DNA from 3 places in the Streptomyces sp. BPTC-684 genome. Region 1 is predicted to be linked to each of the others. Evidence: riboswitches for the same ligand, from Rfam matches in the RefSeq annotation. Region 1 holds a riboswitch; each other region holds the start of a gene.
What was found. A riboswitch is a leader RNA that binds a small molecule or an ion and turns the genes downstream of it on or off. The one in region 1 is predicted to bind thiamine pyrophosphate.

Region 1 (7,802 bases):
GGCCCCGGCGAGCGCCGCCCTGCTGCCGTACCTGGAACAGAGCTTCGGCAGTTGGTACGTGCGCGGGGGCGTGCGGGAGCTGGCGCGCGCGGTGTACGAGCGGTGCCTGGCGCGCCGGGTCGCCTTCGTCTTCGACTCCGAGGTCACCGGGATCGTGGAGAAGGACGGCCGCGCGGCGGGCGTGGAGCTCGCCGGAGGCGAGGTGGCGGAGGCGGACCATGTGGTCCTGGCCGCCCAGCCGCGCCCCGGCTCCGGCCCGCTGCGCGGGCGCGAGCCGTGGCGGGACGGCGATGTGCGGCCGGTCGCGGCCCAGGCCCCCGGGCGGTTCACGGTGCTGCTCGCCCTGCGCGGCGGGCGCCCGGCCGACGCGGTGCACCGCACGGTGGTCCACTCCCCCGACCCGGCGGCGGAGGCGGAGGCGGTCTTCACCACCCGCCACCCGGCGATACGGCCGACGGTCACGGTGCTGCGCCCCGACGACCCGGCGACCCGGCCGGACGACGCCCACGAGGCCGTCACGCTGACCGCGACGGCTCCCCCGCAGGGCCCGTTCGACTGGACCGACGAGCAGGCGCGCGAGCGGTACGCGGACACGCTGGTGGAGGTCGCGGAGGCGGCGGTGCCGGGGCTGCGGGAGCGGATCCTGTGGCGCGTGGTGCGCACGCCCGCGGACACGGCGGCCGAGACCGGCGCGGAGGGCGGCTCGGTCCCGGCGCCCTCGCTGGCCGGGGCCGGTGCCACCCGGCTGCACCCGGGCAACCGGACGCGCCTGCCGGGCCTGTATCTGGCGGGCGGCTGGGCCCACCCCGGCGGCGGGCTGGCGCACGCCGGGATGTCCGGGGCGCTGGTCAGCGGTCTGATCGTGGAGGGCGACGACTTCCGCGGCTCGCAGTGAGCCGGTAGCCGGGGCGGGGTCGCCGGCCGGGCCGACGACCACTCAATAGCGGTACGGCTGCTGCTCGTTGACGTAGCCGGATCCGGTGCCGCCGCCCGTCCCGTTGCCGTACTCGCCGCTCTGCGGGTACGGCGCGGGCTGCTCCTCGCCGTACGGCTGGGGCTCGTTGTCGCGCTGCTGCGGCACCCAGACCCCGCCGGGCGGGGTGTCCGTGCCGTACTGCTGGGCGTAGGGGTCGGCGTAGGCCTGCTGGGGGGCGGCATAGCTGTCGTAGCTGCCGTAGCCCTGGGTGGTGCCGCTGCCGATGTACGGGTCGGAGTACGCGGCGTACTGCTGCTGCCCGGTGTCCGTGCCGTAGCCGTACTGGCCCGCGTACGGGTCGGCGTACTGCTGCTGTGCGGCGTCGTATCCGCCGTACTGCTGCTGGGCTCCGGCGTGGGCGTTCTCGCTGTAGACGCCGTACTGGCCGGTGTCGTCGGGCAGCGGCTGCGGCTCGTAGACGGACTCCTGCACGGCGGTGGCGGGGTCGGCGGCCTCGGCCTTCGCGTCCTGCGGGGCGTCGGCCTCGCCGTCGCCCTCGTACTGGAAGCCGGAGACCTGGAGCACCGGGTCCTGGAGCGGGGCCGCCCCGCCCGAGCGGCGACGGCGGCTGGCGCCCGGCCTGCCGCCGACCGCCCAGCCGGTGGAGAAGCCACGGCGGAAGGAGAGGGTGACGTAGGTCTGGCCGACCGCGAAGGCCAGCGCGCCCAGGATGATCACGAACACCGACGGCAGGAGGACGCCCAGGACCACGCCCATGAAGCCCGTGAAGGCGAGGAGGCGCCAGCGCAGCCGCGCCTTGTACTGCAGGAGCACTTCGCCGAGCAGCCAGAGCGCGACGATGCCGAACGCGATGTAGAGGACCGCCCAGCCCATGTACGCCCCTCTCCCAACGGCCGCCGCCCCCTTGGCGGGACGGCCGGCCAGTACGCCAGATGCGACTGATCAGGGCTGCTGGTGCAGCCCCAGATTCTCGTAGATCTCGAGTGTCGCCGTGGAGTTGTTGAGGGTAATGAAGTGCAACCCGGGTACGCCATCGGCGAGCAGCCGCGCGCAGAACTCCGTGGCGAACTCGATGCCAATGGAGCGTACAGCGGCCGGATCGTCCTTGACGGCGAGGATCCGCTCTTTCAGCTCGGGCGGGAACTCGGCATTGCTGAGCTGGGGCAGCCTTTCCAGCTGCTTCACGCTGGTCACCGGCATGACCTCGGGGATGATCGGGGTCTCGCAGCCGGCCTCGGCGACCTTGTCGCGCAGCCGCAGATAGCTCTCCGGGCGGAAGAACATCTGGGTGATCGCGTAATCCGCGCCGGCCCGGCACTTGTCGACGAAGTGCCGTACGTCGGTGTCCCATTCGGCGGAGCGCGGGTGCATCTCCGGGAAGGCGGCGACGCCGACGCAGAAGTCGCCGGACTCCTTGATGAGCCGGACCAGGTCGGCGGCGTAGGTGACGCCCTCGGGGTGCTTGACCCAGTCGCCCATCGGGTCGCCGGGCGGGTCGCCGCGCACGGCGAGGATGTTGCGGATGTCGGCGTCCGCGTACTGCCCGACCATGTTGCGCAGCTCCGCCACCGAGTGGCCGACCGCCGTGAGGTGGGCCACCGGGGTCAGGGTGGAGTCGGCCGCGATCTGCTCGGTGGCCTTGACGGTGCCCGAGCGGGTGGAGCCGCCCGCGCCGTAGGTCACGGAGACGAAGCTCGGGGCCACCGCCTCGACCCGGCGCAGCGCGTTCCAGAGGTTCCGCTCGCCCTTCTCGGTCTTGGGCGCCCAGAACTCGAACGAGTACGTCGTCTCACCGGTCGCCAGCATCTCGCGCACGGTGCGCGCGCGATGCGTCCTGGTGGAAGCAGTGCCAAGGGCCATACTCGCAGGTTAGCCAGGCCTTGGCGGTCCCCCAACAAGGCCGGGGGAATTTGTCCGCATTGTCGGACTATTGTCCACCCCTCGGACAGAAAACCTCTAGCGGGCCACCAGGCGTTCACGTACCCGCTTCGCCAGGTTCGCTGTCGCCTCGGCGGGATCGTCCGCCTCGGTGATCGCCCGGACCACCACGATCCGCTCGGCGCCCGCGTCCAGGACCTCGTCGAGGTTGGCCGCGTCGATGCCGCCGATGGCGAACCAGGGGCGCTCGGTGGCGAGCGAGGCCGTGTAACGCACCAGGTCCAGGCCCGGGGCGTGGCGGCCCGGCTTGGTCGGGGTGGGCCAGCAGGGGCCCGTGCAGAAGTAGTCCACGCCGGGCTCGACGGCGGCCGCGAAGGCCTCCGCGTCGGCGTGCGTGGAGCGGCCGATCAGGACCTCGTCGCCGAGGATCGCGCGGGCGGCCGGGACCGGCAGGTCGCCCTGGCCCAGGTGCAGCACGTCGGCGCCGATGGCATGGGCCACGTCGGCCCGGTCGTTGACCGCGAGCAGCTTGCCGTGCCGCCGGCAGGCGTCGGCGAGGACGGCCAGGTGCTCCAGCTCCTCGGCGGCCTCCATGCCCTTGTCCCGCAGCTGGACGATGTCCACGCCCGAGGCCAGCACGGCGTCCAGGAACGCGGGCAGGTCGCCCTGGCGCCTGCGCGCGTCCGTGCAGAGGTAGAGCCGGGCGTCGGCGAGCTGCTCACGGGCCGTGGGCATGAAGTCCCCCGTTGTGTGCGGTGCGGGCGCGGACCGGTCCCCCGGTCCGCGCCCCACCTGTAGGCGATCAGGTCAGACGGCGAGCGCCTGGGCGCGGCGCTTCACCTCCGTGCCGCGATTCTCGCTCAGGGCCTGCGCGGGGGTACCGGGCAGGGTCGCGTCGGGGGTGAAGAGCCACTCGAGCATCTCTTCGTCGGAGTAGCCGTCGTCCCGCAGGAGCGTGAGGGTGCCGGCGAGGCCCTTCACTACCTTGTCGCCGTCGATGAAGGCGGCGGGCACCTGCAGCGTCCGGTTCTCACCGCGGCGTACGGCGATGAGCTGGCCCTCCTTGACCAGCTGCCGCACACGCGTCACCTCGACATCGAGCATCTCTGCGATGTCGGGAAGGTGGAGCCAGGCGGGGACGAGTGCATCGGTTTTCGCGTCAATCTCGGTCACGGGACAAGCGTGCCATCCCGGACTGACACTCGGTAGCCGGAGCTCAGCCGACTGCGGCCTTGAGAGGGACGGACGGATCGGCGGCGCGGACCGGATCCAGCGTCGCACCTGCCTCGATGAGCTTGCGGCCCTGCGCCAGATCGCGCGGTCGGCCGACGGCCAGGAGGGCGACGAGCCTCCCCTCGCGCAGCCAGCAGACCGACCACGCGGCGCCCGTCGGTTCGCCCCGCCACAGCAGCCGGTCGGCGCCGCCGTGGTGGCCGACGTACTGGACGAACCTGCCGAACTGCTCGGACCAGAAGTACGGCACCGGGTCGTACGGCCGGACCGCCTCGCCGACGATGTCGGCCGCCACCGTGCGCGGCCCCTGGAGTGCGTTGTCCCAGTGGTGGATCAGCAGCCGCTCCCCGTACCTTCCCGAAGGGAAGGAGGCGCAGTCGCCGACCGCGTAGACGTCCGGGAGCGAGGTGCGCAGCCGGTCGTCGGCCGTGACCGCGCCCTCCGGCCCCCGCTCGATGCCGGTGGCCGCCAGCCAGTCGGTGGTGGGCCGGGCGCCGATGCCGACGACGACCGCGTCGGCCGGGAGCCGGCGGCCGTCCGCCAGGACGACGGCTCCGGGCTCGACCGTCGCCACGCGCGCGTGGGTGAGCAGTTCGGCGCCGCTCTCCGCGTACCAGCCGGCCATCGGCTCGGTGACCTCGGCGGGCAGCGCGCCCGCCAGCGGGCGGTCCGCGGCCTCCACGACGGTGACCGCGCAGCCCGCCTCGCGCGCGGCCGTGGCGAACTCGGCCCCGATCCAGCCGGCCCCGACGACCACGACGCGGAGCTGGGCGCTCAGGACCGCGCGCAGCCGCCCGGCGTCGTCCAGGGTGCGCAGCAGATGGACGTCGGGCAGTCCCTCGATGCCGGGCAGCGTGATCGGCTCCGCGCCCGAAGCGATGACCAGCGCGTCGTACGGGACGGGCCCGGACGCGGTGTCGATCTCGTGCTCACGCGCGCGTACGTCCGTGACGGTCTCGCCCAGGCGCAGGTCGACGCCGAGGCCCTCGAAGTCCACCTCGAAGGCGGAACCGTCGGCCTTGCCGAGCAGCACCGCCTTGGAGAGCGGGGGCCGGTCGTACGGCTGGTGGGGCTCGGCGCCGATGAGGGTGATCCGGCCCGGGAAGCCCTGTTCGCGCAGGGCCACCGCGGTCTGGACCCCGGCCATGCCCGCGCCGACGACCACCACGTGGCGCTGTTCCGAATGCGTCTGCTTTTCGCTCACCCGATCACCATAAACATCTGACAGTTCGTCAGGAAACCGGTCAGGCGTTAGCCTGACGCACGTACAAGCACTCGCGGGAGCCCGGACGCACCGGGCTGAGAGGGAGGCTGCAGCGGCCTCCGACCGTACGAACCTGATCCGGGTCATGCCGGCGAAGGGAGGGGCTGGACGCCCATGCATTCATCCCGAAACGGGGCAGTTCCCCACGGGTCGGACGTACTGGTGGTGGGGGGCGGCATCATCGGCCTCGTCACGGCCTGGCGGGCGGCGCAGCGCGGTCTGCGCACCGCGCTCGCCGACCCCGCGCCCGGCGGCGGCGCCGCGCAGGTCGCGGCGGGCATGCTCGCCGCCGTCACCGAGCTCCACTACGGCGAGGAGACCCTGCTCGGCCTCAACCTGGCCTCCGCCCGGCGCTACCCGGACTTCGTGGCCGAGCTGGAGCAGGCGAGCGGCCTCGGCACCGGCTACCGCGCCTGCGGCACCCTCGCGGTCGCCCTGGACGCCGACGACCGCGCCCATCTGCGCGACCTGCACGCCCTCCAGCAGCGCTCGGGACTCGACTCCCAGTGGCTGACCGGGCGCGAGTGCCGCCGCCTGGAACCGATGCTGGCGCCCGGGGTGCGCGGCGGACTGCGGGTCGACGGCGACCACCAGATCGACCCGCGCCGCCTCGCCAAGGCCCTGCTGACGGCCTGCGAGCGGGCCGGGGTGGTGTTCCACCACGGCTGGGCCGAACGGCTCTCGGTGGTACGGGAGAAGGCCGCGGGGGCCGTCCTGGCCGACGGCACCGAGCTCGCCGCCGACCAGGTCGTCCTCGCGGGCGGCAGCCTCAGCGGCCGGCTCGCCGGGGTCCCGGACGAGCTGCGGCCGCCGGTGCGCCCGGTCAAGGGCCAGGTGCTGCGGCTGACCGTGCCGCCCGCGTACGCGCCGTTCCTGTCCCGCACGGTCCGCGCGGTGGTCCGCGGCAGCCACGTCTACCTGGTGCCGCGCGCCGACGGCGAGCTCGTCGTCGGCGCCACCAGCGAGGAGCTGGGCTGGGACACCACGGTCACCGCGGGCGGCGTCTACGAGCTGCTGCGCGACGCGCACGAGCTGGTGCCCGGCATCACCGAACTGCCGCTGACCGAGACCCGCGCCGGGCTGCGCCCCGGCTCCCCAGACAACGCGCCGCTGCTCGGCCCGACCGCCCTGCCCGGCCTGCACCTGGCCACCGGCCACTACCGCAACGGGGTGCTGCTCACCCCCGTCACCGGCGACGCGCTGGCGCACGCGCTGGCCACCGGCGAACTGCCCGCCGAGGCGCGCCCCTTCACCCCCCGCCGCTTCACCTCCGCCCCGGTGGAGTCCGTACCGCAGGAGCTGACCGCATGACCGTCTCCTCGACGACCGTCTCCGTCAACGGCGAGGTGCGCGACCTCGCCACGGGCACCACCCTTGACGCCCTCGTCGCCACCCTGACCCCGGCGCCCGCGGGCGTCGCCGCCGCCGTCAACGAGGCGGTCGTCCCGCGCAGCGAGTGGCCGCGCACCACGCTCGGCGACGGCGACCGCGTCGAAGTCCTGACCGCCGTCCAGGGAGGCTGAGCCATGGCCGACGACCTGTTCACCCTCGGCGGTACGACCTTCACCTCGCGGCTGATCATGGGCACCGGCGGGGCGCCCAGCCTGGACGTCCTGGAGCGCTCGCTGGCCGCCTCCGGCACCCAGCTGACGACCGTCGCGATGCGCCGCCTGGACCCGACGGTGCAGGGCTCGGTCCTGTCCGTCCTGGAGAAGCTGAACATCAGCGTGCTGCCGAACACGGCGGGCTGCTTCACCGCCGGGGAGGCCGTGCTGACCGCCCGCCTCGCGCGCGAGGCGCTCGGCACGGACTGGGTCAAGCTGGAGGTGGTCGCCGACGAGCGCACCCTGCTGCCCGACCCGATCGAGCTCCTGGACGCGGCGGAGGTGCTGGTCGACGACGGTTTCACGGTGCTGCCGTACACCAACGACGACCCGGTGCTCGCCCGGAAGCTGGAGGACGTGGGGTGCGCGGCGATCATGCCGCTCGGCTCCCCCATCGGCTCCGGGCTCGGCATCCGCAACCCGCACAACTTCGAGCTGATCGTGGACCGGGCCACGGTCCCGGTCGTCCTCGACGCGGGCGCGGGCACGGCCTCCGACGCGGCGCTCGCGATGGAGCTGGGGTGCTCGGCGGTGATGCTCGCGTCGGCGGTCACGCGTGCGCAGGAGCCGGTGCTGATGGCTGAGGCGATGCGGTACGCGGTGGAGGCGGGCCGCTTGGCGTACCGGGCGGGGCGGATTCCCCGCCGCCACTTCGCCGAGGCGTCCTCCCCCGTGGAGGGGCGGGCCGTGCTGGACCCGGAACGCCCGGCGTTCTGAGCGCGCTCTTCATCTGCGGGCCGGTGGGGGGCTGGTCGCGCAGTTCCCCGCGCCCCTGAAACCCTCGTTCGCCTGCGGACCGTGGCCGGTTGCTCGCGCAGTTCCCCGCGCCCCTAAAGGCCTATGGCTGAGCTTGGTTCTCCGGCTGCGGCCGACCGCCTAAGGGGCG
Region 2 (7,802 bases), 1.9 Mb from region 1:
CCGCCGAAGCCGTGCGCCGGTGGCTCGCGCCGTGGCGCGCATCCCTCGTGCAGGTGAGTTGAGACCTCTTCGAAACATCGGGCATTCGGCAGCCGCCCACCGATCGACAACCGCCACCACAACGTGTCTCCCTCCAACTCCCAGGTAAATCAAGGCCAATAGCCCTTTTTGATCATGCAGAAACGTGCCTGTCAACGCGTGCATATGCACCCGGGCCAACTGTCTCGCCTCGCCCTACTATCGGCTCGCCATGACAGCAGCAGGGAAGCACCAGGTGAGCCGGTCGACCGGTCGCCGGCTGGGGCGGGCGGGCATTCGGGACGTGGCCGCCGCCGCCGGTGTCTCCATCACGACCGTCTCCGACGCGCTCAACGGCAAGGGCCGGCTCCCCGACGCCACCCGCCGCCACGTCCGCGAGGTCGCAGACCGGCTGGGCTATCGCCCATCCGCAGCGGCCCGCACGCTCCGTACCGGCAAGTCCGGCTTGATCGGCCTGACCGTGACCACGTACGGGGATGAACCTTTCACCTTCACCGAGTTCGCCTACTTCGCCGAGATGGCGAGGGCCGCGACATCCGCCGCGCTCGCGCGCGGCTACGCCCTCGTCATCCTGCCCGCCACCTCACGCCGCAGCCCCGCGGACGTCTGGTCGAACGTCGCCCTCGACGGCACCGTCGTGATCGACCCCTCCGACCAGGACCCCGTCGTCACCGAACTGGTCCGCCAGGGCCTGCCGGTGGTCTCCGACGGCCGCCCTGCGGGTTCGCTGCCGGTGACCGCCTGGGTCGACAACGACCACGAGGCCGCCGTACTGGAACTGCTCGACCATCTCGCCGCCGCCGGCGCCCGCCGGATCGGCCTCCTCACCGGCACCACCACCGACACCTATACCCGGCTCTCCACCGAGGCGTATCTGCGCTGGTGCGAGCGGGTCGGGCAGGACCCGGTCTACGAGTCCTACCCCGCCCACGACCCGTGCGCGGGCGCCGTCGCGGCCGACCGGCTGCTCGCCCGCCCGGACCGGCCCGACGCCGTGTACGGACTGTTCGACCCCAACGGCACCGATCTGCTGGCGGCCGCCCGCAGATACGGGCTGCGGGTGCCCGAGGACCTGCTGCTCGTCTGCTGCAGCGAGTCCACCGTGTACGCGACCACCGAACCGCCCATCACCACCCTCTCGCTCAAGCCCCGGCGCATCGGCACCGCCGTGGTCCAACTGCTCATCGACGCCATCGAAGGCATCGACCACGGTCACCCGATCGAGCAGGTGATACCGACCGAACTCATCATCCGTACGTCGTCGCAGCGCCGGTCGCCGCGTACGACGGTCAGCCCCCCGCGCTCCCCCGTCGCGGAACCCCGCAGGGGACTCGGACAGGACCCGAACGTGCCGGACAGGAGCCCCGACAGCGATGCAGACAAGGACTAGACCAACACAATGGGGACATAACCACCGGTGAACCACGGCCGCGCCGGGATTCACCACCCCTGGTGCGTCACACAGCACGAGCCTCATTCCTATGATGGGCGCACGACACCACGGATCCCCGCCCGACCAGGGGGGTCCCACGGTGTACGGCGGCGCGACGGTGGTGGAGGGGTCGATGACTCAGGGGGCCGGTCAGGGACCCGAGCGGACGGAGACGTTGCGTGACTTCCGGGTGCCTCCGTACGCGCAGGCTCCCGCGCATTCCGCGCAGGTCCCCCCGCCGCCCCCACCCGTCGAGATGCCTCCACCGGCGCAGCCGCACCCCCCCGTGGCCGTGCACCCGATGGAGGCGTACCCCGCGGACATCCACCCGGGGAACGCCTTCGCGGACGAGGAGCCGCCCGAGGGCTACACCCCGACGGCACGCGACCTCCCGGTGATCAACCGGGGGGACACCGTGCAGGTCCGGGTGGAGATCGACCCCGCCCCGGCACCTCTGCCGGACGGTCTCGGGCCGCTCTTCGTCGTGGGTGACGTCCACGGCTACCTCGACGAACTCCTGGCCGCGCTGCGCGAGCAGGGACTGATCGACGTCGACGGGAACTGGGCCGCGGGCAACGCCCGCCTCTGGTTCCTCGGCGACTTCACCGACCGCGGCCCCGACGGCATCGGCGTCATCGACCTGGTGATGCGGCTGTCGGCCGAGGCAGCGGCCGCCGGCGGCTACTGCAAGGCCCTCATGGGCAACCACGAGCTGCTCCTGATCGGCGCCAAGCGCTTCGGCGACACCCCGGTCAACTCCGGTGCGGGCACCGCCACCTTCCAGGCCGCCTGGCTGCTCAACGGCGGCCAGAAGGCCGACATGGACCGCCTCCAGGACGTGCATCTGCAGTGGATGTCCCGCCTCGACGCGATCGAGGAGGAGGACGGGCATCTGCTGATGCACTCCGACACCACGGCGTACCTGGAGTACGGCGACTCCATCGAGGCCGTGAACGACACCGTGCACGCGCTCCTCACCCGCAACGACGCCGACGAATGCTGGGACCTGTTCCGGAAGTTCACCAAGCGCTTCGCCTTCCGTGACGAGTCCGGCCCCCAGGCCGCCCGCGAGCTGCTCTCGGCGTACGGCGGGCGGCGGGTGGTCCACGGACACAGCCCGATTCCCTACCTCCTGGGCGAAGTGGGCACCGAAGACGGCGAGGAAGACTGCCGTCCGGTCGTGGAAGGTCCGCATGTGTACGCGGACGGTCTCGCCATCGCCATGGACGGTGGGGTGACCATGGCCGGAAAACTGCTGGTCGTGCAGTTGCCTCTGCATGACTGACGCGTAATCGGGAAAGCACCGGCTCGGGCGGTCGCAAGGCGATTTCGGAAACACCCTGTCACCCCGTGCCGGAACCGCTCTACCATCGGCTTATCCGTAGCAGGCTCTCCTCCGTTTCCGCCCGATTGCCCGTTCATCAGGCGGGCTTTCCGGCCCTACGGAGCATCGGGGGATGCACATGAACAGCGCTCCGCACCTGCTGACCGAGGACCGCCCGGAGTTCGAGCGGATCCTCGACGACGCACTGCGCACCGCGCCCGACCGGCCCGAGCTGGCCGGTGTTGGAGTACGGCTCAACACCGAGCAGTTGCGCACCATGGTGCTCAACGCCGGTGCTCTCGTCTCGGCGGCCGCGGCGGCCGAGTACGACCACTACGTCAGGGTGCGCGAGGAGTTGCGTGCGCCTTCCACCCCCGCGCTCACATCGGAACGCGGCTCGGTGATGACGCCTCCGGTGGTCGACAGCCCGGAATCCACCTCGGGCGCGGGCGTCGGCGCGGTCGTCGCGGTGCTGGCTCCCGTTCTCTCCGGGACCGCCGCCGCGATCTTCCTGCTGGTGGGCTACATCCTGAAGATGCTCAACCCCGAGCCCGCCTTCGCCGACACTTTACTGACCGCCGGATGGTTCTTCGGGGCGCTCACCGCGGCCGCGATACTCGCCGCGGCGATCAGCCTCCTGCTCACCGCGATCCGCAACGGCGCCACCCAGGTCGTCGCCGAACCGGAGGAGGACGAGGTGGACGACGAGAGAGCACAGGAGGTCTCCCGGGCCCGTGAGGCATGGCGCCACGCCCTGGTGGAACGGGGTATCTACCCGTTCCTGCGCGAGGCGCTGGCCGACCCGGGCACCGGTCCGGGGGCGTCGAGGCGCCGCTCGACGGGCCGGATACCGAGCCTCGGCTACGACCGGCCCGACTTCGACAGCCCGGGCGACTCGTCCAAGGGGACCCGCCCCAGCTTCACCAGCCCGGACTTCACCAGTCCCGACTTCGGAGGCCCCGAACACCAGCCGGAGTGACCGGCTTCGGGGCGCCCGTTTCACGTGAAACCACCAGGACCGCGGTCACCTTCGTTTCACGTGAAACCACGGCCGTGCCTGTTTCACGTGAAACAGGGCTCGCTGTTTCACGTGAAACATCGGTACGCGTACGTCACTCCGCGATCGGCAGATAGACCCGGTTGCCCGCCGCGGCGAACTCCGCGGACTTCTCCGCCATTCCGGCCTCGATGTCCCCTGCCGCCAGATCCCCGCCGTGCTCGCGGCGGATGTCCTGCGAGATCTTCATCGAGCAGAACTTCGGCCCGCACATCGAGCAGAAGTGAGCGGTCTTCGCCGGCTCGGCGGGCAGCGTCTCGTCGTGGAACTCCCGGGCGGTGTCCGGGTCGAGGGCCAGATTGAACTGGTCCTCCCAGCGGAACTCGAAGCGGGCGTCCGAGAGCGCGTCGTCCCACTCCTGTGCGCCCGGGTGCCCCTTGGCGAGGTCGGCCGCGTGCGCCGCGATCTTGTAGGTGATCACGCCCGTCTTCACGTCGTCGCGGTTCGGCAGGCCCAGGTGCTCCTTGGGCGTGACGTAGCAGAGCATCGCGGTGCCCCACCAAGCGATCATCGCCGCGCCGATGCCGGAGGTGATGTGGTCGTACGCCGGGGCGACGTCGGTGGTCAGCGGGCCGAGCGTGTAGAACGGCGCCTCCTCGCAGATCTCCTGCTGGAGGTCGATGTTCTCCTTGATCTTGTGCATCGGGACGTGGCCCGGGCCCTCGATCATCGTCTGGACGTTGTGGCGCTTGGCGATCGTGTTGAGCTCACCGAGCGTACGCAGCTCGGCGAACTGCGCCTCGTCGTTGGCGTCCGCGATGGAGCCCGGGCGCAGACCGTCGCCCAGGGAGTACGTCACGTCGTACGCCGCGAGGATCTCGCAGAGCTCCTCGAAGTTCTCGTACAGGAACGACTCCTTGTGGTGCGCGAGGCACCAGGCCGCCATGATCGAGCCGCCGCGCGAGACGATGCCGGTCTTGCGGCGGGCGGTGAGCGGCACGTACCGCAGGAGCACACCCGCGTGGACCGTCATGTAGTCGACGCCCTGCTCGGCCTGCTCGATGACCGTGTCCTTGTAGATGTCCCAGGTCAGCTCCTCGGCGCGGCCGTCGACCTTCTCCAGGGCCTGGTAGAGCGGGACGGTGCCGATCGGGACGGGGGAGTTGCGCAGCACCCACTCGCGGGTGGTGTGGATGTTGCGGCCGGTGGAGAGGTCCATGACCGTGTCGGCGCCCCAGCGGGTGGCCCAGGTCATCTTGTCGACCTCCTCTTCGATGGAGGAGGTGACGGCGGAGTTGCCGATGTTGGCGTTGACCTTCACCAGGAACCGCTTGCCGATGATCATCGGCTCGATCTCGGGGTGGTTGACGTTGGCGGGCAGCACCGCGCGCCCGGCCGCGATCTCCTCGCGCACGACCTCGGGGGAGACGTTCTCGCGGATCGCGACGTACTCCATCTCCGGGGTGATCTCGCCCCGGCGGGCGTACGCGAGCTGGGTGACGGCCTGGCCGCCGCGGCCGCGGCGCGGCTGGCGCGGGCGGCCCGGGAACACCGCGTCGAGGTTCTTCAGTCCGCCGCGCGGCGAGGTGTGCTTGATGCCGTCGTCCTCGGGGCGGACGGGGCGGCCCGCGTACTCCTCGGTGTCCCCGCGCGCGATGATCCAGTTCTCCCGGAGCGGGGCGAGTCCCCGGCGGACGTCCGTCTCGATGTTCGGGTCGGTGTACGGCCCGGACGTGTCGTACAGCGTGACGTCCTTGCCGTTGGTGAGGTGCACCTGGCGGACCGGCACCCGGAGGTCGGGGCGCGAGCCCTCGACGTATCCCTTGTGCCAGCCGATGGACTTCCCGGCCTCGCTCTGGTTCGAGGCAGGCGTGCGTGCGTCCTGAATGGTCATGAGACCTACTCCCTACGCCGGCATTACCCGGTAACAGGTTCGGCGGTCGGCGCAGCCGCTTCCGTACGGTTCGTACGGCTTTCAGCGCCCTCTCAGCCCGGTGCTCCGAGCTCCCGCGTGTGCAAAGGTGTCACCACGCTAGCGTCATCTCCAGCGCGCTGAACAGAGGGGCCCCGCCGTTCTTGCGATGATCGGGCGGTGACGTCAACAGAGCAGCCTCCCGAAGACGCCCACGGACACCCGCACGGCCAGCCCCATGGGCACACGCACAGCCACGGTCCCGCGGCGCCCGTCTCGAAGCATCTCCGCAAGGTGATCGCCGCCGTGCTGATCCCGTTCTCGGCCGCGGTGCTCGTCGGCCTGGCCGTGCTGTGGCCCGGCGGAACGCCGTCGCACCAGCGCACCGGTGTCGGCTTCGACCGCCAGACCCAGCAGGCGAAGGTCGTCGCCCTCCAGAAGGTCGACTGCAAGACGGTCAACGCCGGTCAGACCCCGTCGAACGGCGACACCTCGACCGCCGAGGGCCAGGAGGCCAAGCGCTCCCAGCAGGGCCTGTGCGGCAAGGCGACCATCGAGGTCACCACCGGCAAGGAGAAGGGCCGCACCTTCACCGAGATCGTCCAGCCGGACGCCCCGCGCCAACTGCACAAGGGGCAGGGCGTGATCGTCGCGTACGCCCCCGACGCCCCGCGCGACCTGCAGTATTCGGTGACCGATGTGAACCGGCGGTTCCCGATGGCGCTGCTCGCGGGCATCTTCGCGCTCGCGGTCGTGGTCGTCGGCCGGCTGCGCGGGGTGATGGCGCTGGTCGCGCTGGTCGTCTCGTTCGCCGTGCTGACGCTGTTCATCCTCCCGGCGATCCTCCAGGGCTCCAATCCACTGCTCGTCGCGGTGGTCGGGTCGAGCGCGATCATGCTGATCGCGCTGTACATGTGCCACGGCCTGTCGGCGCGCACCTCGGTCGCCGTGCTCGGCACGCTGGTCTCGCTCGTCCTGATCGGGCTGCTCGGGTCGCTGTTCATCGGCTGGGCCTCGCTGACCGGCAACACCGACGACAACACCGGCCTGATCCACGGGCTCTACCCGAACATCGACATGTCCGGTCTGCTGCTGGCCGGCGTGATCATCGGCTCGCTCGGTGTGCTGGACGATGTGACGGTCACCCAGACGTCGGCGGTCTGGGAGCTCCACGAGGCCAATCCGACGATGGGCCCGCGCGGGCTGTACCGGGCGGGCATCCGGATCGGCCGCGACCACATCGCGTCGGTGGTCAACACCCTGGTCCTGGCGTACGCGGGCGCGGCGCTGCCGCTGTTGCTGCTGTTCTCGATCGCGCAGAGCAGCGTGGGGACGGTGGCCAACAGCGAGCTGGTCGCCGAGGAGATCGTCCGGACGCTGGTGGGCTCGATCGGCCTGGTGGCCTCGGTCCCGGTGACCACGGCGCTGGCGGCGCTGGTGGTCTCGGCCGACCGCCCGGCCGTCGCGGCCCGTGGGCCGGTGCGGGGCGGGCGGGGCCGGCGCCGCAAGAAGTAGGCGGCGCTCAGCCCGCGTTCTGCTCCTCGGCCAGGATCCGCCCCAGCGCCTCGTCCAGATGTCCGTCGAAGTCGCCGAGCGCGCGCTCCTGCCCCAGCGGTACGAGCTTGTCGGTGCGGTCGAGGAAGGCCACCAGCGGGCCGGCCCCGGCGCGGAAGAGCGCCCGTTCGCCGCCCACCTGGAGGCGGATGTGGACGTCGGAGAGCTCCTCGGGGCGGGAGGGCGCGATGCGCACGTCCCCGTCGCCGGTGGGGGTGTTGATGCCGTCGAGTAGCAGTTCCCGCCCGAACGTCCAGGTCACGGGTTCGTCGCCGGGCAGGTGGAAGATCATGCGGACCGCGTACGGATCGTCGGCGCGGTAGGTGAGCTCCACCGGGATCCTGAAGGAGAGCTCCTCGGAGACGAGGAAGCTCATCATGACCTCTGCCAGGACCTCACGCATCACGTACCCCGCTGTAGCTGAAATGGCCAGGAATGCCCCCCTGGCCCCCTTGACGCAATCGTGCTGGAAGCACTAGCAGATCACAAGGAGTGAGTTTTCAGATACTGATAGAGAACGCGAGGGAGCTGAGCAGTCGGCCGA
Region 3 (7,802 bases), 3.7 Mb from region 1:
CGCCAAGGGCATCGCCCAGCACATCGCCGCGTTCGCGCCGAAGTGGCTGTCCCGCGAGGACGTCCCGGCCGAGGTCGTCGAGACCGAGCGCCGCGTCGCCGAGGAGACCACGCGCGCCGAGGGCAAGCCCGAGGCCGCGCTGCCGAAGATCGTCGAGGGTCGTGTCAACGGCTTCTTCAAGGACGCCACGCTCCTTGGCCAGCCGTACGCGCTCGACAACAAGAAGTCCGTCCAGAAGGTTCTGGACGAGGCCGGTGTCACCCTGAAGCGCTTCACGCGCATCAAGGTCGGCATCTGAGTCCGTTCAGCGATCGACGGAAGACCCCGCTAGGGTCTGAGGCAGTCGTCGGCCGCGCTCGCGACGGACGACCGCAGATCTGACGAGGAGGCCATTGCCGCTCAGGGACACAGCACCCACCGGCAATGGCCTTCTTCGTATGTGTACGAGGAGATCCCCATGAATCAGGGCGCGGACGCCGCCACCCAGGCTGACCACAAGCGCGACGACGGCAAGGTGACCGGACGCTTCATGCTGAAGCTCTCCGGTGAGGCGTTCGCCGGCGGAGGGGGTCTCGGCGTGGACCCCGACGTCGTGCACGCCATCGCCCGCGAGATCGCCAATGTCGTACGGGACGGCGCGCAGATCGCCGTTGTCATCGGCGGCGGCAACTTCTTCCGCGGAGCCGAGCTCCAGCAGCGCGGCATGGACCGGGCCCGCTCCGACTACATGGGCATGCTCGGCACGGTCATGAACTGCCTCGCCCTCCAGGACTTCCTGGAGAAGGAGGGCATCGACTCCCGGGTCCAGACCGCCATCACGATGGGCCAGGTCGCGGAGCCGTACATCCCGCTGCGCGCCGTGCGCCACCTGGAGAAGGGACGCGTCGTCATCTTCGGCGCGGGCATGGGCATGCCGTACTTCTCCACCGACACCACGGCCGCCCAGCGCGCTCTGGAGATCGACGCCGAGGCCATGCTGATGGGTAAGAACGGGGTGGACGGGGTCTACGACTCCGACCCCCGCGTCAACTCGGACGCCGTGAAGTTCGACGCGCTGGAGTACGGCGAGGTCATCACCCGCGACCTGAAGGTGGCGGACATGACGGCCATCACCCTCTGCCGTGACAACAACCTCCCCATCCTGGTCTTCGAACTGCTCGCCGAGGGCAATATCGCGCGCGCGGTCAAGGGTGAGAAGATCGGCACGCTCGTGAGCGACCAGGGCACCCGGGCCTGACCGGGGGATGGACAATCCCCTGACGGTCGGACACCGTGCAGGGAAAGACGCGGGTTACGCAGGGCCGTTGGGCACCCCACGGAGCACTCCCGGCCCACTCAAGACATGCAGGAGCAAGTGGTGATCGAAGAAATCCTCCTCGAAGCCGAGGAGAAGATGGAGAAGGCCGTCGTGGTCGCCAAGGAGGACTTCGCCGCGATTCGCACCGGCCGTGCGCACCCGGCGATGTTCAACAAGATCGTGGCCGACTACTACGGTGCGCTGACGCCGATCAACCAGCTGGCCTCGTTCTCGGTGCCCGAGCCGCGCATGGCCGTGGTGACCCCGTTCGACAAGAGCGCGCTGCGCAACATCGAGCAGGCGATCCGCGACTCGGACCTGGGCGTCAACCCGAGCAATGACGGCTCCATCATCCGGGTGACGTTCCCGGAGCTGACGGAGGAGCGCCGCCGGGACTACATCAAGGTCGCCCGGACCAAGGCCGAGGACTCCAAGGTGTCGATCCGCTCCGTGCGCCGCAAGGCCAAGGACGCCCTCGACAAGCTGGTCAAGGACAAGGAGACCGGCGAGGACGAGGTCCGCCGTGCGGAGAAGGAGCTCGACGACACCACCGCGAAGTACGTGGCGCAGGTGGACGAGCTGCTCAAGCACAAGGAAGCAGAGCTGCTCGAGGTCTGATGAACGACTCTTCCTGGGGGGCTCCGCCGCGACCCGAACACTGGGGGCCACCCGACCAGGGGCCTTCCCAGGAGGTGCCTTCGGCGGGGGCTGCCTACGATGCGTATGACGCCCCGTCCCGTACGCACCGATCGCCCGTCGTGACCGACACGGGCAACGACGCCGTACACCGCGAAGAACGTGACCGGGGGGCCGCTCGGGTGAGCGGTCCCCTGTTCCGCGAAGAGACGCCGCAGGAGCCCATGCCCAGCTCGGTACCACCTTCGACTCCGCAGCAGCCGCAGCGGCCCGCGCAGCCGGAGAAGAAGCGGGCGGGGCGCGACCTGCGGGCCGCGATAGGGGTCGGCGTCGGGCTCGGCGCGGTGATCCTGGCGTCGCTGTTCGTCGTCAAGGCCGTCTTCGTCGGAGTGGTCGCGGTGGCGGTCGTCGTCGGGCTGTGGGAGCTCACCTCCCGCCTCGACGAGCGCAAGGGCGTCAAGGCGCCGCTGGTGCCGCTCGCGGTGGGCGGCGCGGCGATGGTCGTCGCCGGCTACGCGCGCGGTGCCGAAGGCGCGTGGGTGGCGATGGCGCTGACGTCGCTTGCGGTGCTGGTGTGGCGGATGACGGAGAAGCCCGAGGGCTATCTCAAGGACGTCACCGCGGGCGTCTTCGCGGCGTTCTACGTGCCGTTCCTGGCCACGTTCGTCGCGATGATGCTGACCGCCGACGACGGGCCGTGGCGGGTGTTCGTCTTCCTGCTGCTGACCGTGGTCAGCGACACCGGCGCGTACGCGATCGGCTGGCGCTTCGGCAAGCACAAGCTGGCGCCGCGCATCAGCCCCGGCAAGACCCGTGAGGGCCTGCTCGGCGCGGTGACGTTCGCGATGGCGGCGGGTGCGCTGTGCATGCAGTTCCTCATCGACGACGGCCAGTGGTGGCAGGGCCTGCTGCTGGGCCTCGCGGTCGCGGCGAGCGCCACGCTCGGCGACCTCGGCGAGTCGATGATCAAGCGGGACCTCGGCATCAAGGACATGGGCACCCTGCTGCCCGGCCACGGCGGCATCATGGACCGCCTGGACTCCTTGCTGCCTACGGCACCGGTGGTGTGGCTGCTGTTGGTCGCCTTCGTCGGCGGCGGCTGACCGGCTGCTCCACCAGGCGCTGACCTGCCGTTTTACCGGTCGGGGGCTCGTTGTCCACAGGACGGCGAGCCCCTTTCCGTATGTCTGAGACACTGGTGGGACCATGCCGAAGCCCGGAGAACTCACTTTCGTCGCCCCCCGCGGAGCCAAGAAGCCCCCGCGGCACCTCGCCGACCTCTCGCCCGCCGAGCGGAAAGAGGCTGTCGCCGCGATCGGCGAGAAGCCGTTCCGCGCCAAGCAGCTCTCGCAGCACTACTTCGCGCGGTACGCGCACGACCCGGCCCAGTGGACCGACATCCCCGCGGCCGCGCGCACCCGGCTCCAGGAGGAGCTGCTGCCGGACCTGATGTCGGTGGTGCGGCACATCTCGTGCGACGACGACACCACCCGCAAGACGCTGTGGCGGCTGCACGACGGGACGCTCGTCGAGTCGGTCCTGATGCGCTACCCCGACCGGGTGACCATGTGCATCTCCTCGCAGGCCGGCTGCGGCATGAACTGCCCGTTCTGCGCGACCGGCCAGGCGGGCCTGGACCGCAACCTGTCGACCGCCGAGATCGTGCACCAGATCGTCGACGGCATGCGCGCCCTGCGCGACGGCGAGGTCCCCGGCGGCCCGGCGCGCCTGTCGAACATCGTCTTCATGGGCATGGGCGAGCCGCTCGCCAACTACAAGCGGGTCGTCGGCGCCATCCGCCGCCTCACCGACCCCGAGCCCGACGGCCTGGGCCTGTCCCAGCGCGGCATCACCGTCTCCACCGTCGGTCTGGTCCCGGCCATGCACCGCTTCGCCGACGAGGGCTTCAAGTGCCGCCTCGCCGTGTCGCTGCACGCGCCGGACGACGAGCTGCGCGACACCCTGGTCCCGGTCAACACCCGCTGGAAGGTCCGCGAGGTCCTGGACGCGGCGTGGGAGTACGCGGAGAAGTCCGGCCGCCGCATCTCGATCGAGTACGCACTGATCCGCGACATCAACGACCAGGCCTGGCGCGGTGACCTGCTCGGCCGCCTCCTCAAGGGCAAGCGCGTCCACGTCAACCTGATCCCGCTGAACCCGACGCCGGGCTCGAAGTGGACCGCCTCGCGCCCCGAGGACGAGAAGGCGTTCGTCGAGGCCATCGCCGCCCACGGCGTGCCGGTCACCGTCCGGGACACCCGTGGCCAGGAGATCGACGGAGCGTGCGGACAGCTCGCCGCGTCCGAGAGGTAGTCTGGGCTCGAAATCTGCATATTCCGACAGGGGAGCGCCACAGCGCTGAGAGTGCGACACCGTCAGGTCGCAGACCCTCTGAACCTCGCCCAGGTCATTCTGGGTAGGAAGTTCGGTCACCACTCAAGCTGTTGCGCCCTGCTCGCCGCCGCCCGGCGAGCAGGGCCGCGTCTCTTCCTGGTCCCACCAGGAGGATCCAGAACCATGCGCAGTACGAAGAAGATGGCGGCCGGCGCGCTCGCCGCCGCCCTGGGCGTCAGTACGCTCGCCGCGTGCGGCGGCAAGGACGACACCGCCAAGTCCGACGGCGGCACCAAGTCCAAGACCGTCACGCTGGTCAGCCACGACTCGTTCGCCGCCTCCGACGCGGTGCTCAAGGAGTTCACCGCGCAGACCGGCTACACGGTCAAGGTCCTCAAGAGCGGCGACGCGGGCGCGGCCCTCAACCAGGAGATCCTCACCAAGGGCTCCCCGCGCGGCGACGTGTTCTTCGGCGTCGACAACACCCTGCTCTCGCGCGCCCTCGACAACGGGATCTTCACCCCGTACGAGGCGAAGGGCCTCGCCGCCGTCCCCGCGGCCGTCCAGCTCGACAAGGGCGAGCACCGGGTCACGCCGATCGACACCGGCGACATCTGCGTCAACTACGACAAGAAGTACTTCGCGGACAAGAAGCTCAGCCCGCCGAGCTCCTTCGCCGACCTGGTCAAGCCCGAGTACAAGAACCTGCTGGTCACCGAGAACGCGGCGACCTCCTCGCCGGGCCTCGGCTTCCTGCTCGGCACTGCCGCCCAGTACGGCGACGAGGGCTGGCAGGACTACTGGAAGAAGCTCAAGGGCAACGGCGTCAAGGTCGTCGACGGCTGGGAGCAGGCCTACAACCAGGACTTCTCCGGCTCGGCCGGCGGCAAGAAGGCCAAGGGCGACCGCCCGCTGGTCGTCTCCTACGCCTCCAGCCCGCCCGTCGAGGTCCTGTACGCCAAGCCGCAGCCCACCGAGGCCCCCACCGGCGTCGCCACCGGCACCTGCTTCCGCCAGACCGAGTTCGCGGGGCTCCTCAAGGGCGCCAAGAACGAGGCGGGCGGCAAGGTGCTCCTCGACTTCCTGGTCTCCAAGAAGTTCCAGGAGGACATGCCGCTCAACATGTTCGTGAACCCGGTGGTCAAGGGCGCCAAGCTGCCCGAGCTGTTCACCAAGTTCGGCGCCACGGTCACCGAGACGCACGACGTCGCTCCGGAGAAGATCTCCAAGAACCGTGAGCAGTGGGTCAAGACGTGGTCCTCGCTCGTGCTGAAGTAAGCCGCACGCCCCGCGCGAAGAAGGTGCGCGCGAACGCGGTGCGGCTCGGCCTGATGGCCCTGCCGCTCGCGTTCTTCGCGCTCTTCTTCGCCTGGCCCGTGGCCGCGATCGTCGGCCGCGGGCTGCGCGTCGACGGCGGCTGGCACCTCGGCCGGATCGGCGAGGTGATCACCGAGCCGGACATCGGGCACGTCCTGTGGTTCACCACCTGGCAGGCGCTCGCCTCCACCGCGCTCACGCTGCTGATCGCGCTGCCCGGCGCGTACGTCTTCGCGCGCTTCGACTTCCCCGGACGCCACCTGCTGCGGGCCGTGGTCACGGTCCCCTTCGTGCTGCCCACCGTCGTCGTCGGCACCGCGTTCCTCGCGCTGCTCGGTCGGGGCGGGCTGCTCGACGAGCTGTGGGGCGTACGGCTCGACACCACGGTGTGGGCGATCCTGCTCGCACACGTCTTCTTCAACTACGCGGTCGTCGTACGGACCGTCGGCGGCCTGTGGGCCCAGCTCGACCCGCGCCAGGAGGAGGCCGCCCGGGTCCTGGGCGCCTCCCGGTTCGCGGCGTGGCGCACGGTGACGCTGCCCGCGCTCGGGCCCGCCGTGGCGGCGGCCGCGCTGATGGTCTTCCTCTTCACCTTCACCTCCTTCGGCGTCGTCCAGATCCTCGGCGGCCCCACCTTCTCCACGCTCGAAGTGGAGATCTACCGCCAGACCGCCCAGCTCCTCGACCTGCCCACGGCGGCGGTCCTGACCATCGTCCAGTTCGCCGCGGTCGGCTCGGTCCTCGCCGTGCACGCCTGGACGGTACGGCGACGCGAGAGCGCCCTGAAGCTCGTCGACCCCGCGCAGACCGCCCGGCGCCCGCGCGGCGCGGGCCAGTGGACGCTGCTCGCCGGGGTGCTCGCGGTGATCGCCGTACTGATCCTGCTGCCGCTGGGCGTACTGATCGCCCGCTCCCTGGACACCCCCGACGGCTACGGCTTCGGCTACTTCCGCTCCCTCCAGTCGGTGGGCGCGGGCGGAACGTTTCTGGTGCCGCCGCTGGAGGCGGTGTGGAACTCCGTGCAGTACGCGCTGGCCGCGACCGGGATCGCGCTGGTCATCGGCGGCCTGGCGGCCGCGGCGCTCACCCGGCGCGGAGGCCGCCTGGTCAGAGGCTTCGACGCACTCCTGATGCTGCCGCTCGGGGTCTCCGCCGTCACCGTCGGCTTCGGCTTCCTGATCACCCTGGACCGGCCGCCGCTGGACCTGCGCACCTCCTGGATCCTGGTGCCGCTGGCCCAGGCGCTGGTGGGGGTGCCGTTCGTCGTACGGACCATGCTTCCCGTACTCCGCGCGGTCGACGGGCGGCTGCGCGAGGCGGCCGCGGTGCTCGGCGCGTCCCCGCTTCGCGTGTGGCGGGAGGTGGACCTGCCGCTGGTGCGGCGGGCGCTGCTGATCGCGGCGGGGTTCGCGTTCGCGGTCTCGCTCGGCGAGTTCGGCGCGACCGTCTTCATCGCCCGCCCCGACCGCCCCACCCTGCCGGTCGCGGTGGCCCGCCTGCTCGGCCGGGCCGGGGACCTCAACTACGGCCAGGCGATGGCGCTCAGCACGATCCTGATGGTGGTGTGCGCGGTGTCCCTGCTCCTCCTCGAACGCCTTCGTACGGACCGGACCGGAGAATTCTGATGCTCAAGCTCGACGGGGTGACGGTCCGGTTCGGCGAGCGGGCCGCGCTCGACGCGGTCGACCTGGAGGTCGCCGAGCACGAGACGGTGTGTGTGCTCGGGCCCAGCGGCAGCGGCAAGTCCACGCTGCTGCGGGTGGTGGCGGGGCTCCAGCCGGTCGACGCGGGGCGGGTGCTGCTCGGGGGCGCGGACCAGGCTGCGGTGCCGGTGCACCGGCGCGGGCTTGGCCTGATGTTCCAGGACCACCAGCTGTTCCCGCAGCGGGACGTGGCCGGGAACGTGTCCTTCGGCCTGCGCATGCGCGGCGTGCCGCGCGGTCAACAGGCCCGGCGGGTCGAGGAGTTGCTGGAGCTGGTGGGGCTGCCCGGGGCGGGGCGGCGGGCGGTCGCGGCGCTCTCCGGCGGCGAGCAGCAGCGCGTCGCGCTCGCCCGCGCGCTGGCGCCGTCGCCGCGGCTGCTGATGCTGGACGAGCCGCTGGGGCAGCTGGACCGTACGCTGCGGGAGCGGTTGGTGGTCGAACTGCGTGCTCTGTTCGGCCGGTTGGGTACGACCGTGCTGGCCGTCACGCACGACCAGGGCGAGGCGTTCGCGCTC

Region 2: it holds a riboswitch for thiamine pyrophosphate, as region 1 does, so the genes downstream of both, thiC (phosphomethylpyrimidine synthase ThiC) here and thiO (glycine oxidase ThiO) in region 1, are expected to answer to the same signal.
Region 3: it holds a riboswitch for thiamine pyrophosphate, as region 1 does, so the genes downstream of both, QIY60_RS04540 (thiamine ABC transporter substrate-binding protein) here and thiO (glycine oxidase ThiO) in region 1, are expected to answer to the same signal.

Annotation. Positions count from the first base shown of each region.
Region 1 is NZ_CP124863.1:4,754,481-4,762,282, reverse strand. Features, by position in the region: gene QIY60_RS21035 (NAD(P)/FAD-dependent oxidoreductase) at 1-895, shown strand, start outside; gene QIY60_RS21030 (hypothetical protein) at 938-1,810, opposite strand; gene metF (methylenetetrahydrofolate reductase [NAD(P)H]) at 1,880-2,797, opposite strand; gene thiE (thiamine phosphate synthase) at 2,894-3,550, opposite strand; gene QIY60_RS21015 (Rv2175c family DNA-binding protein) at 3,623-3,988, opposite strand; gene QIY60_RS21010 (FAD-dependent oxidoreductase) at 4,032-5,195, opposite strand; TPP riboswitch at 5,316-5,429, shown strand; gene thiO (glycine oxidase ThiO) at 5,427-6,623, shown strand; gene thiS (sulfur carrier protein ThiS) at 6,620-6,835, shown strand; gene QIY60_RS20995 (thiazole synthase) at 6,839-7,633, shown strand.
Region 2 is NZ_CP124863.1:2,894,276-2,902,077, forward strand. Features, by position in the region: partial or broken gene QIY60_RS12870 (LacI family DNA-binding transcriptional regulator) at 251-1,357, shown strand; gene QIY60_RS12875 (metallophosphoesterase) at 1,605-2,756, shown strand; gene QIY60_RS12880 (hypothetical protein) at 2,929-3,774, shown strand; gene thiC (phosphomethylpyrimidine synthase ThiC) at 3,908-5,686, opposite strand; TPP riboswitch at 5,679-5,813, opposite strand; gene QIY60_RS12890 (YibE/F family protein) at 5,885-7,219, shown strand; gene QIY60_RS12895 (SsgA family sporulation/cell division regulator) at 7,227-7,661, opposite strand; gene QIY60_RS12900 (helix-turn-helix domain-containing protein) at 7,759-7,802, opposite strand, start outside.
Region 3 is NZ_CP124863.1:1,049,282-1,057,083, reverse strand. Features, by position in the region: gene tsf (translation elongation factor Ts) at 1-298, shown strand, start outside; gene pyrH (UMP kinase) at 458-1,237, shown strand; gene frr (ribosome recycling factor) at 1,358-1,915, shown strand; gene QIY60_RS04550 (phosphatidate cytidylyltransferase) at 1,915-3,036, shown strand; gene rlmN (23S rRNA (adenine(2503)-C(2))-methyltransferase RlmN) at 3,140-4,246, shown strand; TPP riboswitch at 4,265-4,374, shown strand; gene QIY60_RS04540 (thiamine ABC transporter substrate-binding protein) at 4,451-5,545, shown strand; gene QIY60_RS04535 (iron ABC transporter permease) at 5,599-7,209, shown strand; gene QIY60_RS04530 (ABC transporter ATP-binding protein) at 7,209-7,802, shown strand, end outside.